Regions from separate parts of the Rhizobium sp. WYCCWR 11128 genome, predicted to be linked through region 1. Evidence: riboswitches for the same ligand, from Rfam matches in the RefSeq annotation. Region 1 holds a riboswitch; each other region holds the start of a gene.
The links. Region 1 has a riboswitch for FMN ahead of HX898_RS01800 (6,7-dimethyl-8-ribityllumazine synthase). Riboswitches for the same ligand answer to the same signal wherever they lie in the genome.
Positions count from the first base shown of each region.

Region 2: linked by a shared signal. The riboswitch ahead of ribB (3,4-dihydroxy-2-butanone-4-phosphate synthase) and the one ahead of HX898_RS01800 (6,7-dimethyl-8-ribityllumazine synthase) in region 1 are both predicted to bind FMN.
Region 3: linked by a shared signal. The riboswitch ahead of HX898_RS31225 (DMT family transporter) and the one ahead of HX898_RS01800 (6,7-dimethyl-8-ribityllumazine synthase) in region 1 are both predicted to bind FMN.

Region 1 is NZ_JACCEZ010000001.1:364,559-369,380, forward strand. Features, by position in the region: gene HX898_RS01785 (cytochrome b/b6 domain-containing protein) at 1-430, shown strand, start outside; gene HX898_RS01790 (hypothetical protein) at 502-666, opposite strand; gene HX898_RS01795 (VOC family protein) at 693-1,382, opposite strand; gene HX898_RS01800 (6,7-dimethyl-8-ribityllumazine synthase) at 1,635-2,069, opposite strand; FMN riboswitch at 2,148-2,290, opposite strand; gene HX898_RS01805 (SRPBCC domain-containing protein) at 2,537-2,983, shown strand; gene HX898_RS01810 (hypothetical protein) at 3,169-3,477, shown strand; gene HX898_RS01815 (hypothetical protein) at 3,593-3,817, opposite strand; gene HX898_RS01820 (adenylate/guanylate cyclase domain-containing protein) at 4,033-4,822, shown strand, end outside.
Region 2 is NZ_JACCEZ010000001.1:813,067-817,888, reverse strand. Features, by position in the region: gene HX898_RS04020 (SDR family oxidoreductase) at 1-661, shown strand, start outside; gene HX898_RS04015 (glucose 1-dehydrogenase) at 946-1,728, shown strand; FMN riboswitch at 1,923-2,073, shown strand; gene ribB (3,4-dihydroxy-2-butanone-4-phosphate synthase) at 2,200-2,835, shown strand; gene HX898_RS04005 (SDR family oxidoreductase) at 2,922-3,689, opposite strand; gene HX898_RS04000 (DMT family transporter) at 4,017-4,822, shown strand, end outside.
Region 3 is NZ_JACCEZ010000017.1:46,632-51,453, reverse strand. Features, by position in the region: gene HX898_RS31230 (esterase-like activity of phytase family protein) at 1-1,090, opposite strand, end outside; gene HX898_RS31225 (DMT family transporter) at 1,174-2,073, opposite strand; FMN riboswitch at 2,165-2,319, opposite strand; gene hupB (DNA-binding protein HupB) at 2,443-2,718, opposite strand; gene lon (endopeptidase La) at 2,925-4,822, opposite strand, start outside.

The DNA.
Region 1 (4,822 bases):
CAACGCCATGGACGCCGCGACCAAGGCCGGGCTGTTGCGTTTCCACATTCCGATGGCGATCGTCATCCTGCTTCTAACGGCTCTTCGCATTGTCTGGTGGTGGCGTTTCGATCGCAAGCCTGCGCCGGTGCCGGCATCGCCTCGCTGGCAGGAGCGCCTTGCGGGCTTTGTTCACGTCGCCTTCTACATTTTCATTCTCGGCATGGTCGCCAGCGGCATCGGGATGATGATCCTCAGTGGCGCTGCTCCCGCCATCTTCGAGGCAGCCGGCGCCACGCTGCCTGATTTCACCGCCTATCCGCCGCGTGGCCCGCATGGGTTCGGCGCCTTCCTGCTTGTCGGCCTGCTGGTCTTCCATGCCGGTGCCGCGCTCTATCACCAGTTTGTCCGCGGCGATCACCTGCTGCGGCGGATGTGGTATGGCGGCTGAGATCCCGCCGCGTTCGATGTCAAATGTTTGGCTTCTCGAAGATCTGTCAGGCGGCCGCGTTCGGGCCTGACTCAGGAGACGCAGATCGCCACGCCGGCAACGAGCTGGCCAGTGCCACGCCCAATTCGACGATCGACGATCAGCGGGACCGGCTCGACGGTATGGTGACCGCTGTGCACCAAGAAGGCGCGATGAAGCGCCGCGCCGTTGCCGCCGAGACGCTTCTCAAATGTCACCGTCTGCGTGATGCCGCCGCCCTTGCCTATAAGGGCAGCTGCTTGCCGGCCTGTTCGCTGACCATGTATTCGGCGTACCAGTCCGGCCAGTTCTCGTCGTGTTTGCCGCCGTTTCGCTTCTCGTGTTCACCGTGCGCGGTCGCCGCACGGCGCATGGCTGACGCGAGATCGGTTGAGTTGGTGAATGTCGTCCCGTCGGCGTCGATGCGTCCTGGCAGGCGCGTGGTGACTTCCTGGAACAGCCAGCCGTTGCCATCGGGATCCTTGAAGGAGGCGAAAGAACGGTAGCTGCGGTGATCGGGATCGCGGCCGGCAATGCGGAGCCGCCCGAACAGATAGGGTTCGTCCTTGCCGGCATAGACGCCGGCCGCGTCATGGAACACTTCGCTGACCTCGACGCCGCGGGCGATGAGATCGCGGCGGGCGGCCTCGATGTCGGAGACGATAAGATAGAGCCCCTGGGCGGAACCGGGGGCGGCGGCCGTGACGTTCTTGCCGAAGATGATCGCGCAGCCGGAGCCCGGCGGCGTAAACTGGATCACCCGAAAATCGGCATCATTGGCGAAGTCGGCGTCGAGCCGCCAACCCAGGCCGTCGTAAAAGCGCTTGGCGCGGTCGACATCGGAAACGGGGATGACCACGACCTCGAGCTTGGTGTCGACGGGATGTGTTTTCGGGGTCTGCATGGGGGTTTCGCTGCGCAGTGCATTGCTCATCTTAAGCTCCTTGGGGTTTTGGATGCCTTGAGAATTGCTGACGCGTGACGACCGAAGTTGACCACGGCGCGGTGAGGCCGTCGAATCAATTATTCTGTCTGATTTGACCGGTATTGGCGGATTCCGCGGCGACGCTAGGCGCGCCGCTCCCGATCCGCGGGGGTTGGCAAGGTCATGTCGATCTGAGTGGTCGACAGCGGGATTGGCCCGCCGTCTTCATCGGCTGTTGTTGTTCTGCTCGTCGAGCCGCTTTCACGCAGCGAGAGCGGCGCGGGTTTTGCCGATCGTCAGAGCCGCCTTTGCTGCCTCGCGGCCTTTCTCGACGAAATGTGCGCGGTAGATCTGCTTATGGTGCTCGGTTTCCTGATACTGATGCGGCGTCAGCGAAACCGACAGCACCGGCACACCGGTATCCATGCCGGCGCGCATCAGCCCATCGACGACGGCCTGGGCGACGAATTCGTGGCGGTAGATTCCGCCGTCGACGACGAAGGCGGCGGCAACGACCGCGGCATAGCGTCCGGTTGCCGCAAGATCGCGTGACAGCAGCGGCATCTCGAATGCGCCGGGAACATCGAACACGTCGACCTGCTCGGGCGGAATAAGCTGATGGAAGCCATCAAGGGCGCGGTCGACGATGTCGGCGTGCCAGCTGGCTTTGACGAAGGCATAGCGGGTGGGTGTCATGGTAATCTCCTTTGGCGAACAGACACATCACCCAAGGCGATCACGAACGTCCCCGACAGCCGCAAGGGCGGCAGGAACGCACGTTCTCTTTCATCCGGACTATGACCGTCGGCTCAGGCATCTCACCTGATCTGCTGACCCTTCCGAAGAAGGCGCTCGCGGGCTCGCAATCTAAATTGCATACCGCCGGTAGGGACTTGCACCCCGCCCTGAGAACGGCGCGGACAATAGGGGGAAGGTGACCGGCTGGCAATAGGTCGAAATGCTTCGAGGCCAATGCAGGATCAGGCCTCCAGACGCGGCGGTTTCGCTTGTTCGTCGATCGCGACGGGCAAGCCCTCTTGCGGAGGATGGGCTCGCGCCTACATGCTCCCATTGAGGACATTCACGTCAGAATAGCACGGCAGGACGGGATGCGCCGTCTCTATCCGCGGCGGGCAGGGCCGTGGCAACCATGGGAGAGAGAGATGCAAGACCCCATCGTCGTCCGCCGCGAGACGCATATCGCGGCGCCGCCGGCCGCGGTGTTCGCGTTGATGACCGACCCGGAAAAGATCCTGCGCTGGATGGGAACGGAGGCGCAGGTCGAGCCGCAGCCCGGCGGGCTCTATCTCGTCAATGTTACCGGCGCCCGCTTTGCGCGTGGCTCGTTTCGTGAGGTGGTGCCGGTTCATCGCCTTGCCTACAGCTTCGGCTGGGACGGCAGCGAGGTGGTGCCGCCGGGGTCGAGCCTGGTCGAGATCGATCTGATCGAGCAGGGAGGCGGAACGCTGCTGCGGCTCACCCATAGCGGCCTGCCGAGCGCCGAGCAATGCGCCGGCCATGCGGAGGGTTGGGCACATTATCTCGGGCGGCTGACCGAGGTCGCCGCCGGGGGTGATCCGGGTCCCGATCCTTTTTACGGCAGGACATGAACAATTTTTGGCGGCGGCGGAGCGGCTCTGAAGCCCTTGCCGTTGCGACAACAGTGGTCAGCGAGCGCTCAGACCGGCCGTGCGGAAGCGCTTCTTTTTCTCCCGCAAACATGAACGCGCAGTTCATCTCCAGTTCAATTTGGCGGTCATAAGCTGTGGACGGCTGGATTGAAATGGAGTTCTCGATGAAGGCACTTTCTATCGCGGCTGCCTTGCTCGCTGGCAGCCTCTCGTTCGGCACGGCGCAGGCGATGCCGATTGGGACAATCAATGTTCAGAGCAATATCACAACGGTCGACTACGCGTGCGGTCGCGGCTGGCATCTGACGCGCTGGGGCGAATGCCGGCGAAACTGGCGCCGCCCGCCGCCGGTCGCTTTCTACGGTGGCCCGCCCCGCTGGGGCTGGGAGCGGCGTCACCGGGATTGGGATGGTCCGCGCTGGCGCCATGAGCGGCGTTGGGATCGCGACCGCCGTTGGCGGGATGATGATTAAGGGTCTCGCTTAGATGTAGATGGACAAGGGCCGGAGCGATTTTCGCCCGGCCTTTTCTGATGAAACAGGTTCGCCGACGCTGACCGGCAGCGTCCTCCCGATTTGTCCAATACGGTCAGATCCTGCTGACGAGCCAGTACTTGTCGTCGATCAGCTCCTCGAGTTCGACGGGATCCTTGACGCCGAATTCGAACCATTCGACGAGTTCCTTCGCCTTGCGGCTGCTCTCCTCTGCCGTCAGCTCGACCTGATATCTTTCGCACCATCGCCGAAGGATCGACGTCAGCAGCGTCATGTCATTCCCATCCAACGGATCTTTCGGCCAGAATATCGTGCCCATCGTACCCCTCAATCACACGATGACGAACGACCCTATAATGGAATCAAAGTCGCGCAAGTTTAAAGTGTTTATTTTTTGTTTTCCACCGCGCCGAATGGTTTTCGACAGGCGATGCGGACGGCCTTTGCGGGCGACAGGCTAAGTCGCTGGAAACGTCCCCACGATCACCTGGGGATGTCCTTGCGGACGTCCACGTGGGCGTGCGATGTTAAGCGATGGATCTGCCGTCTCCCCTTGCCTGGCTGGTTGACGAGGCCGGAGCCTCGCCCAGGCCCGAGCGGTTTCTGGCCGAACTCGGGCGCCGGCTGCTGGCCGACGGCCTGCCGCTTTCCGGCGGCACACTGACGCTTTCGGTGCCGCATCCGATCATTGCGCGGCGCACCTGGCTGTGGCGGGCCGAGACCGGTGCTGTCATCGAGGCGCTGGCCTTTGCCGCGACTCCGCAGAGCGAGGCCGGGCACGACTGGCTGACCGCGCTCGGGCCGGTATGGGAGGAGCGAATAGGGCCTTCGCAGGATAGTCCCATGCTCGGCTGGGCGGGTATCGACAAACGGGCAGGGGCCGGCGCATTCGCTCCGGCGGAAGCAGACCGGCTGCGCGAGGTCGCGCGTTTTGCCGCCGCACCGCTCGCAGCGCTCGCGGCGCGGGAGGCGCGGGCAGCCCTGCTCGAAGCCTATCTCGGCCGCCGTAGTGCCGCCCGGGTGCAGGCCGGCGAGCTTGCCCGCGGCACCGGCGAGACCATACGCGCTGCTCTTCTCTGCGCAGATCTGCGCGATTTCACCGCGCTTTCGGAGGTGACGGAGCCGCACGCGATGATCGCGACGCTCAACGCATGGTTCGACCGCGTCGCAGGCGCGGTGCACGCCTTCAGCGGCGAGGTGCTGAAATTCATGGGCGACGGCGTGCTGGCGATCTTTCCGGTCACGGGCGCTTCCGACGACGCGGGAAGGATAAGCCACGGAGACCGAGAAGCCTGCGAGGCAGCCCTCAGGGCGGTTGCTGCCA
Region 2 (4,822 bases), 450 kb from region 1:
GGCGTTGCTCGACCGTCGAACCGACGACGGGCTGGCCAAGACGGCTGAACATATTCGCGCCGCCGGCCGCCGCTCGATCCAGATCGCGGCGGATGTCACGAGCAAATCTTCCCTTGGAGATGCCGTAGCACGGACCGAAGCCGATCTCGGCCCATTGACACTTGCAGTCAACGCTGCAGGCATCGCTAACGCGAACGCAGCGGAAGAAATGGAGGAGGACCAATATCAGACGTTGATGGATATCAACCTGAAAGGCGTCTTTCTTTCCTGCCAGGCAGAGGCTCGCGCCATGCTGAAGAATGGGCGCGGCTCCATCGTCAACATCGCTTCCATGTCGGGTGTGATCGTAAACCGGGGGCTGAGCCAAGCGCACTATAACGCCTCCAAGGCGGGCGTGATCCATATGTCGAAGTCCATGGCGATGGAATGGGTCGACCGCGGCATTCGCGTCAACACCATCTCCCCCGGATACACGGCAACGCCCATGAACACCCGTCCGGAGATGGTCCACCAGACCAAGCTCTTCGAAGAGCAGACGCCGATGCAGCGCATGGCAGCGGTGGACGAGATGGTAGGCCCGGCGGTGTTTCTGCTGTCGAATGCAGCAAGTTTCGTGACCGGCGTCGATCTTCTCGTCGATGGCGGTTTCTGCTGCTGGTGATGCGATGAGAAAGCTCATTGCCGCCGCTGGAAAGTGACCGGTCTCGCTTCCTCCCTGGCTGAGATCGAGGCGCTGAAGGGACTAACGGGCAAGACGGCGTGCGATATCGCCGTCTGCCCGCCCTTCACGCCGATCGAACGGGCTGTCTAACGGACGGAGGGTTCGGGCGTCGTCATCGGCGCTAAAGGCTGCCTGAATTTGCGACAACCGGTTGAGATCCAATAATGATCGCATGGTAGGTCGCACCCAGATTTGCTGTTTATCGAGTGACACAAGGAAAGAGCATGAAACGCTTTGAGCAGAAGACCGTCGTTATTACCGGGGGCAGCCGCGGCATCGGCGCCGCCATCGCCAGACGCTTTGCGCGCGAAGGCGCCAATCTCGTCGTCTCGGCCAATGAGGAGCTGGTCCACGGCGTTGCCGAACAGATCCGAACCGAAGGCGGCAAGGCGATCTCCTTCATCGGCGATGTCACCGACAAGGCAAGCGTCACCGCCCTCTATGATGCCGCCGAGAAGGAATTCGGCTCGGTCGACGTTTCGATCCAGAATGCCGGCGTCATCACTATCGCCCGCGTCGAGGACCTGACCGAAAACGAGTGGGACAAGGTCATGGCCGTCAACACCAAGGGCGTCTTCCTCTGCGCCCAGGAGGCAATATCAAGAATGCGCAAGCACAAGCGCGGCGGCCGCATCATCAACACCGCTTCCGGCCAAGCCCGCGACGGCTTCATCTACACCCCGCATTATGCCGCCTCGAAAATGGGCGTCGTCGGAATCACCCAGAGCCTGGCCAAGGAAGTCGCGACCGAGAAGATCACCGTCAACGCCTTCTGCCCCGGCATCATCGAGACCGACATGTGGGCCTATAACGACCAGGCCTGGGGCAAGCTGCTCGGCAACTACGCCCCCGGCGAACTGATGAAGGAATGGGTCGAAGGCATCCCGATGAAACGGGCCGGCTCCGGCGAAGATGTCGCCGGCCTGGTGACCTTCCTCGCCAGCGATGACGCTGCCTATATCACCGGCCAGACGATCAATGTCGACGGCGGCCTGATCATGTCCTGATGCAGGCGCCCAAATTGCGTAGCGGTTTTGGGACAACGACATGCATCGAACAAAGAGCAAACCACGAGCGAAGTGCGGAAGGCGACACGGTCGTCGCCTCTGTGTGAACAGTGTGTCCATCGGCGTTAGGGCAGCTTTGCATTTTTGCCTGGTCGAGTGACCTTGCCATCCGCCTGTTTTTGGTCCTATCTTTGAACTGTTCTCAGGGCGGGGTGTAATTCCCCACCGGCGGTATCAGGAGCAATCCTGGAGCCCGCGAGCGCTTCCGGCACCTCCTGTCGGAAGGTCAGCAGATCCGGTGAGATGCCGGAGCCGACGGTATAGTCCGGATGGAAGAGGACAACACGGGCAGTCGCACTCCATCCTGGAGGCGGCTGACGTTTGTTCGCCCAAGGGCAGAAGGCTCGCTCACGGATTGAGCCGAGCAGACCATGTCAGTCCGCTGACATAACCCTTGAAAGGCCAGACAGCATGACTATCGCAACAATTGAAGATGCCATATCAGCCATTGCCAGCGGCAAGATGGTCGTCGTCGTCGACGACCAGAACCGGGAAAACGAAGGTGATATCGTGGTCGCGGCCGATGCCGTCACCCCGGAAACAATCGCCTTCATGATGACCCACGCCCGTGGTCTCGTCTGCATCGCCATGGAAGGCGAGCGTCTCGATGCGCTCGACATTCCGCTGATGGTGCCCAACAACACGGAATCGCACAAAACTGCCTTCACGGTCTCGGTTGATTATCTCAAGGGCACGACGACGGGCATTTCTGCGGCGGACCGCGCCGCCACCGTCCGCGCCCTGGTCGATGATCGCGCAAAGCCCGCCGATTTCGCCCGCCCCGGCCATATCTTTCCGCTGCGCGCCAATCCCCGCGGCGTGCTCGGCCGCCCTGGCCATACCGAAGCCGCCATCGATCTCGCCCGCCTTGCCGGAAGGGTCCCCGCCGGCGTCATCTGCGAAGTCGCCAACGACGACGGAACCATGTCTCGCCTGCCCGAACTCACGCTCTTCGCCGAACGCCACAACCTACCCCTCGTCACCATCGAGGATCTGATCGCCTATCTCGACCGCCAGGTAGTAAAAGACATACGCGAAGTCGCTTGATCGATGCCTTTGTTGCGGTGGCACAGCCCGCCGCAACTAAGAACGTGCCGAAGCGATGACCCTGAGGGCACCTTCCCTTGCCCACCCTATGTCCGGCTGATTGAAACGCCGCCATCGGCCAGCATCGCCGTGCCGGTCACGAAGCTCGACATGTCGGAGGCGAGGAAAAGCGCCGCATTGGCGATCTCTTCGGGTTGCGCCATGCGTTTCAGCGCATGCAGCCCCTCCACGAAGGCGAGCACCTCCGGCGTGGCATCAGGCGCGTTGGTAATGCTGGCGGGCGTGTCGGTGCCACCAGGAAGCAGTGCGTTGACGCGGATCTTCTGCGCTCCGAGTTCAGCGGCGAGCACCTGCACGAAGCCGATCAGCCCCGCCTTGCTCGCCGCATAGGCGGCCATGCCAGGCATACCGACGGTGTGGCCGACGAAAGTCGAGGTGAAGATCAGCGATCCGCCGCCTTTTCCCATCGCCGCCGACTGGTGTTTGGCGCCGAGGAAGGCGGCGGTGAGATTGGTCTCGATCGTCTCGCGCCAGCCCTCGAGCGACAGCCCGGCAACCGGCCCCATCTCACCGAGGATGCCGGCATTGTTGAAGGCGATGTCGAGCCGGCCAAAACGCGAGACCGCCGTTTCGACGAGCCTTGCCTGCAGCGCCTCGTTCCTGACATCGCCTGATATGGCGACGGCTTGACCACCCTCCGCCTCGATTTCCGCGATGACATCATCGAGCGCGTCCTGCCGCCGGCCGGTGACCACGAGCTTGGCGCCTTGCCGCGCAAAGAGTTTCGCCGCCGCGCGGCCGATGCCGGAGCTTGCGCCGGTGATGATGGCGATCTTGTCGTTGAGAAGTGTCATATCGGTCTCTCCTGGGTTGTTGCGAGATGTGAGATGCTCAAATATCAGGCGATGCAGCCACCCGATTCCCGCGCAAGAAGAGAAAAACGCCTATGGCCCAACCGGAAGGAGCGATGGCGCGTCCCCATCGCCGCCTTGATGGCCGTGCGGAAGTATCGGGATTCGCCTTATAAAACGGTGATTTGCGGCGATCTCACTCACACGCCTGCGTTGACGTCAGCGTTATTGTGCACCGCATCATCGATTTATGCTTTGTGTGACATTCATCCGATTCCCTTGATGCATCTTCGCGATTAAAAGGAGCGCACAGGTAACGGGAATCTCTTCATGCCGCGGTCACGCAATACTGAGGGCGCCATCTATATGAGTATGGCGATGGCCGGCTTTTCCGCGAGCGACGCTCTGTCCAAATCGGTGATCGGCTATATGAACGCTGGCGAAATCATGTTCCTGCGCGGCCTCTTCACCAGCCTGCTCGTCTATCTGATCGCCTGGAAAATGGGCGCGCTGCGTTCCTGGCGCATCATGCTGCAGCCGATGATCATTTTCAGGATCATCTGCGAGACGCTCTCCGCCGTCACCTATATCACCGCGCTCGGCATGATGCCGATCGCCAATGCCTCGGCGATCCTGCAATCGCTGCCACTGGTCGTCACCTTCGGCGCGGCGCTCTTCTTTGGCGAGCCGGTCGGCTGGCGGCGCTGGTCGGCGATCCTCGTCGGCCTCGTCGGCGTGATGATCATCATTCGTCCCGGCCCTGAGGGATTCACCGCCGCCGCCCTCCTCTGCGTCGCCGCGGTGCTGACGACGGCCGGCCGCGATCTCGCCACCCGGAGCATCAGTCCGGAGATTCCCTCGCTGATGATAACCGTCATCACCGCCATATCAGCCTCCTTCTTCGGTGCGCTGCTCATTCCGGTGCTTGGCGGCTGGCAGCCGGTCAGCGCCACCGCGCTTGGTCATCTCGTGCTCGCATCGGTGCTGGTGCTCGTTGGCTATCAGTCGGTCATCCTCGCCATGCGCACTGGCGAAATCTCTTTCGTCGCGCCGTTCCGCTATACCAGCCTGATCTTCTCTTCTGTGCTCGGCTTCTTTTTCTTCGCCGAAGTGCCTGACAGCTGGACGCTCGTGGG
Region 3 (4,822 bases), on a different contig from region 1:
AGAAATACTTGATGTCGCCGAACTTGGCGGCTTCGAGGCCTTCCGGCTCGACGCCCTTCGATCCCGAGCGGCTTTCAGGATAGTGGCCGATATGGGTGACGGCGCGTTCGAAGGAGGCGCCCGATTCGTAGAGAAGCTTGCCCGTCTTATCGAAGATGGTGAAGCCGCGCGAGCCGCCCTGGTAGTCGCCTTCATTGGCAACGACGAGGCGGTTGTCGTCCAGCCACTTCACGGCGTCGGGCTCGCGCAGCACACCTTTGGCTTCGCCTGAGAATTTCAGGGCGCCGTCACGCTTGGTGTCGATACCGGTGAGATCGACGCTGCCGGCGGAGAAATGCGTCTTCACTTCAGCCGTGTTGGCGTCGATGATGACGATCTCATTGTTTTCCTGCAGCGTCAGGGCAATCTCGTTCAGGCCGTTGAAGGCGACGAATTCCGGCTCCGGATCCTCCGGGGCGACGCCGGTAAGCCCGGTCAGCGTCACGTGCTTGATGGTGCCGCAATCGACGGTGCCGTTCTTGACCTGGAAGACGACGAGATCGCCGGCCGGCATCTGCGGGATCTTGCCGTCATTGACGTCTTCGTCGCGCTCATTTTCGATTGCGATGGTGCCGAGCGTCTTGTCCTTGTTGAGGGCGATCGAATCCGGCTGACCACCGAGATCGCACGTGTTTTCGATCTTCTTGGTCGCCACGTCGACGATCGCCAGACGGCCCGAGGGCTTCGCCTTGCTTTCGGAGGTGTTGACGGCAACCAGCGCCTTGCCGGCGCTCGAGGTGACCGAAGTCGGCTCGCCGTCCATCATCAGCGCGCCGCCTGCCTTGGGGGCCTTGGCATCGGTAATGTCGATAAAGCCGATCGCGCCGAGCGGGCTGTCGCTATAGATCAGCGTGTTGCCGTCTTCGGTCGCGGTGATGATCTCGGCGGAGCTCACCGAAAGCTTGTCCTTGTCGGCCGGCAGGTTCTCTGCGACCGGGAAGGAAGCGATGCGGTTGAAAACCGGCTCGGCCGCGGCCGGAAAGGCTACCGATGCGAGAAGCACGGCAGCAAGCGCTGCGCTGCGCGATGAAATTGTCATGAAATCCCCCATGTGTCGAACATTCGAAACATGAGTTTTCTGCGGGAGCCGCATGACAGAGGCATGACAGATGCGGCATTTTGCGTCAAATCATGTCAGGCAAGTTTCCGCTCCCGGCGCATCTCGTTTCGCATGATGAACAGCGAAGCAGACAGGATGAGAGCCGCTCCCAGCCAGAGGTAACCCGCCGGCGCATAGCCGAAGAACAGCCAACCGGCCAGCACGTTCAACGGCAGCTTCAGATCGTCGAACGGCTGGACGTAGGCGGCATCCGCTGCGGCATAGGCAAGCGTCAGGAAATACTGCGCTACGGCAGTCAGCAGCCCCGCCAGCAGGAACAGAGCAAGGGTTGCGCCCGTCGGCACTGCAAAGCCTGCCGCAAGCGCCAGCCCGCCGTTTATCGGCGTCAGCAGAACGAGCAGCCAGACGGTGATCGTCTCCGGCCGTTCGATGCCTGTCAGGCTCTTGGTGATCAGCGACGAGGCGCCCCACAGCAGCGCCGAAAGCACAGGCAAGAGAGCCGCCCAGCCAAAACCATCAGACCATGGCTGCAGAATGATCATCGCTCCGGTGAAGCCCGCCGCCGTCGCTGCCCAGCGGGCCGGGCCGACGCGCTCACCCAGAAAAAGCCGGGCGCCCAGAATGATGAAGAAGGGCGAGGTCATCACCAGTGCGATCGCCTGCCAGATCGGCACCGCGGCAAGGCCGGCGACCCAAGCCTCGACGCCGAGCGCGGCAAGCACGACGCGCGCAAGGTGACGCCAGGGATAGCGCGTGCGCATCGCCGCAAGGCCGAGCCTCTTCAGGAACGGCAGCGAAAACAGGAAGGCGAAGCCATATTGCCAGAAGGCTGCCGACGCCGAGGGAAAGGCAAGCTTCATCGTCAGCCATTGGGTGACGACGTTGAGAAGCGAAAAGGCAATGCCGGCAAGGACCATCCAGAGTGCCCCGACAACGGCGCGGGATGGCTCGACGGCAACGGAAGTCTGATTCATGTCTTTCATCCATAAAAGGGACCAACATAAATCAGGACGCATGAACCCCGACAGGCGACACAGGGCAACCCCTGCCCTTCGCACGGCCGACGCTCATTCTCTTCCATCCGGACTTTAACCGTCGGCTCCGGAATCGCACCGGATCTGCTGACCCTTCCCCCGCTTGGACACGAGAGAAGGCGCTCGCGGGCTCAGGCCGAAACCCTTACCGCCGGTGGGGAGTTTCACCCCGCCCTGAGAACAGAAACGTCGTAGATTAAAGCCCGGGCGACAGCAAGGCCCGCCAAAGCAAAAGGGGTCCGGCAAAGCCGAACCCCTCTTAAATCCTGCACAACCGGTCTCGTTTCCGGCTGGTGGGATAATCTCAGATCAGCCGTTGACGGCGTCCTTCAGGCCCTTGCCGGGCGTGAATTTCGGCACGTTGCGAGCCGGAATGTCGACTTCAGCGCCCGTCGACGGGTTACGGCCCTTCGATGCGGCACGATGAGAAACGGTGAAGCTGCCGAAACCCGCGAGGCGAATGTCGCCCTTGTTCTTCAGTTCAGCCTGGACAACGTCGAAAACCGCGTCAACAGCGGAAGCCGCGTCAGACTTCGTCAGTCCTGCCTTTTCGGCTACTGCGGACACGAGTTCATTCTTGTTCATGTTTCCACCCCTTTCTAAATGGTATGAAACGACTCAAAAGTAAGCTAGGCGCAGAATAGGTTTCATCAGGCCCGCCGAAAACCCAAAAGCCCTGCAAATCAAGGAAAAGCAAGCGTCTACATGACGTTTTCACAAAAAAGGCTGGCGTTTCCGCCAGCCTTTTTCCGTGTTTTGGGCCAATTGGGCATAAATGTGGCAAAGGCCACTCAATGCGCTATGGTTGCGCCTGTCTCATCGAGGCCTTCGACCGATGCGATGACCGGCGTTTCCACCGTGCCATCCCATTCGATCGGCTCCGGCCGCCGGATCAGCGCATGCTTGATCACCTCGCCCATGCGGGATACCGGGATGATCTCCATGTTGTTCTTCACGTTGTCAGGAATCTCCGCCAGGTCCTTGGCGTTTTCCTCCGGAATCAGCACCTTCTTGATGCCGCCGCGAAGCGCTGCGAGCAGCTTTTCCTTGAGACCACCGATCGGCAGCACACGGCCGCGAAGGGTGATTTCGCCGGTCATGGCCACATGCCTGTCCACTGGAATGCCGGTCATGATCGAGACGATCGCGGTTGCCATGGCGACGCCTGCCGAGGGGCCATCCTTCGGCGTCGCGCCTTCCGGCACGTGCACGTGGATATCGCTCTTGTCGAAGCGCGGCGGCTCGATGCCGAAATCGACAGCGCGCGAGCGGACATAGGAGGCCGCTGCCGAGATCGATTCCTTCATGACTTCCTTCAGATTGCCGGTGACGGTCATGCGGCCCTTGCCCGGCATCATCACGCCTTCGATGGTCAGCAGTTCGCCACCGACTTCCGTCCAGGCAAGACCGGTCACGACGCCGACCTGATCCTCGCCCTCTGCTTCGCCATGGCGGAAGCGCGGGACGCCCAGATAGTCGGAGATGTTGGCAGCCGTCACGTGAACGGCCTTCGTCTTGCCCTTGATGATCTCGGTGACCGCCTTGCGGGCGAGTTTCATCAGCTCGCGCTCGAAGTTGCGGACGCCGGCTTCGCGGGTATACTGCTGGCTGATCGACATCAGGGCGTCGTCGCTGACCGAGAATTCTTCCGGCTGCAACGCATGTTCCTTGATGGCCTTCGGCAGCAGGTGCCGCTTGGCGATTTCGCGCTTTTCATCCTCGGTGTAGCCGGCGATACGGATAATCTCCATGCGATCCATCAGAGGCGCTGGAATATTCAGCGTATTTGCCGTCGTGATGAACATCACATCCGACAGGTCGTATTCGACTTCCAGATAGTGGTCCATAAAGGTCATGTTCTGGGCCGGATCGAGCACTTCGAGCAGGGCCGAGGACGGATCACCGCGATAGTCCTGGCCGAGTTTGTCGATCTCGTCGAGCAGGAAGAGCGGGTTGGACTTCTTCGCCTTCTTCATCGACTGGATGACCTTGCCGGGCATCGAGCCAATATAGGTGCGGCGGTGACCGCGGATTTCGGCTTCGTCGCGAACGCCGCCAAGCGCCATGCGGACATACTCACGGCCGGTCGCCTTGGCGATCGACTGGGCGAGCGAGGTCTTGCCGACGCCCGGAGGACCGACGAGGCAGAGGATCGGGCCCTTGATCTTGGTGGCACGGGCCTGCACGGCCAGATATTCGACGATGCGCTCCTTGACCTTGTCGAGACCGAAGTGATCGGCTTCGAGGATCTTCTCGGCATTGTTGAGATCGGCCTTGATCTTCGACTTCTTGCCCCAGGGAATGCCGAGCAGCCAGTCCAGATAATTGCGCACGACGGTGGCTTCCGCCGACATCGGGCTCATCTGGCGCAGCTTCTTCAGTTCCGCATCGGCCTTTTCACGGGCTTCCTTGGACAGCTTGGTCTTGGAGATGCGCTCTTCCAGTTCGCTCATCTCGTCGCGGCCTTCCTCGCCGTCGCCGAGTTCCTTCTGGATCGCCTTCATCTGTTCATTGAGGTAGTATTCGCGCTGGGTCTTCTCCATCTGGCGCTTGACGCGCGAGCGGATGCGCTTTTCGACCTGCAGGACCGAGATCTCGCCTTCCATGAAGCCGAGGGCCTTTTCGAGGCGCTGTTTGACGCTGGTGGTCTCCAGCATCTCCTGCTTCTCGGTGATCTTGATCGACAGAT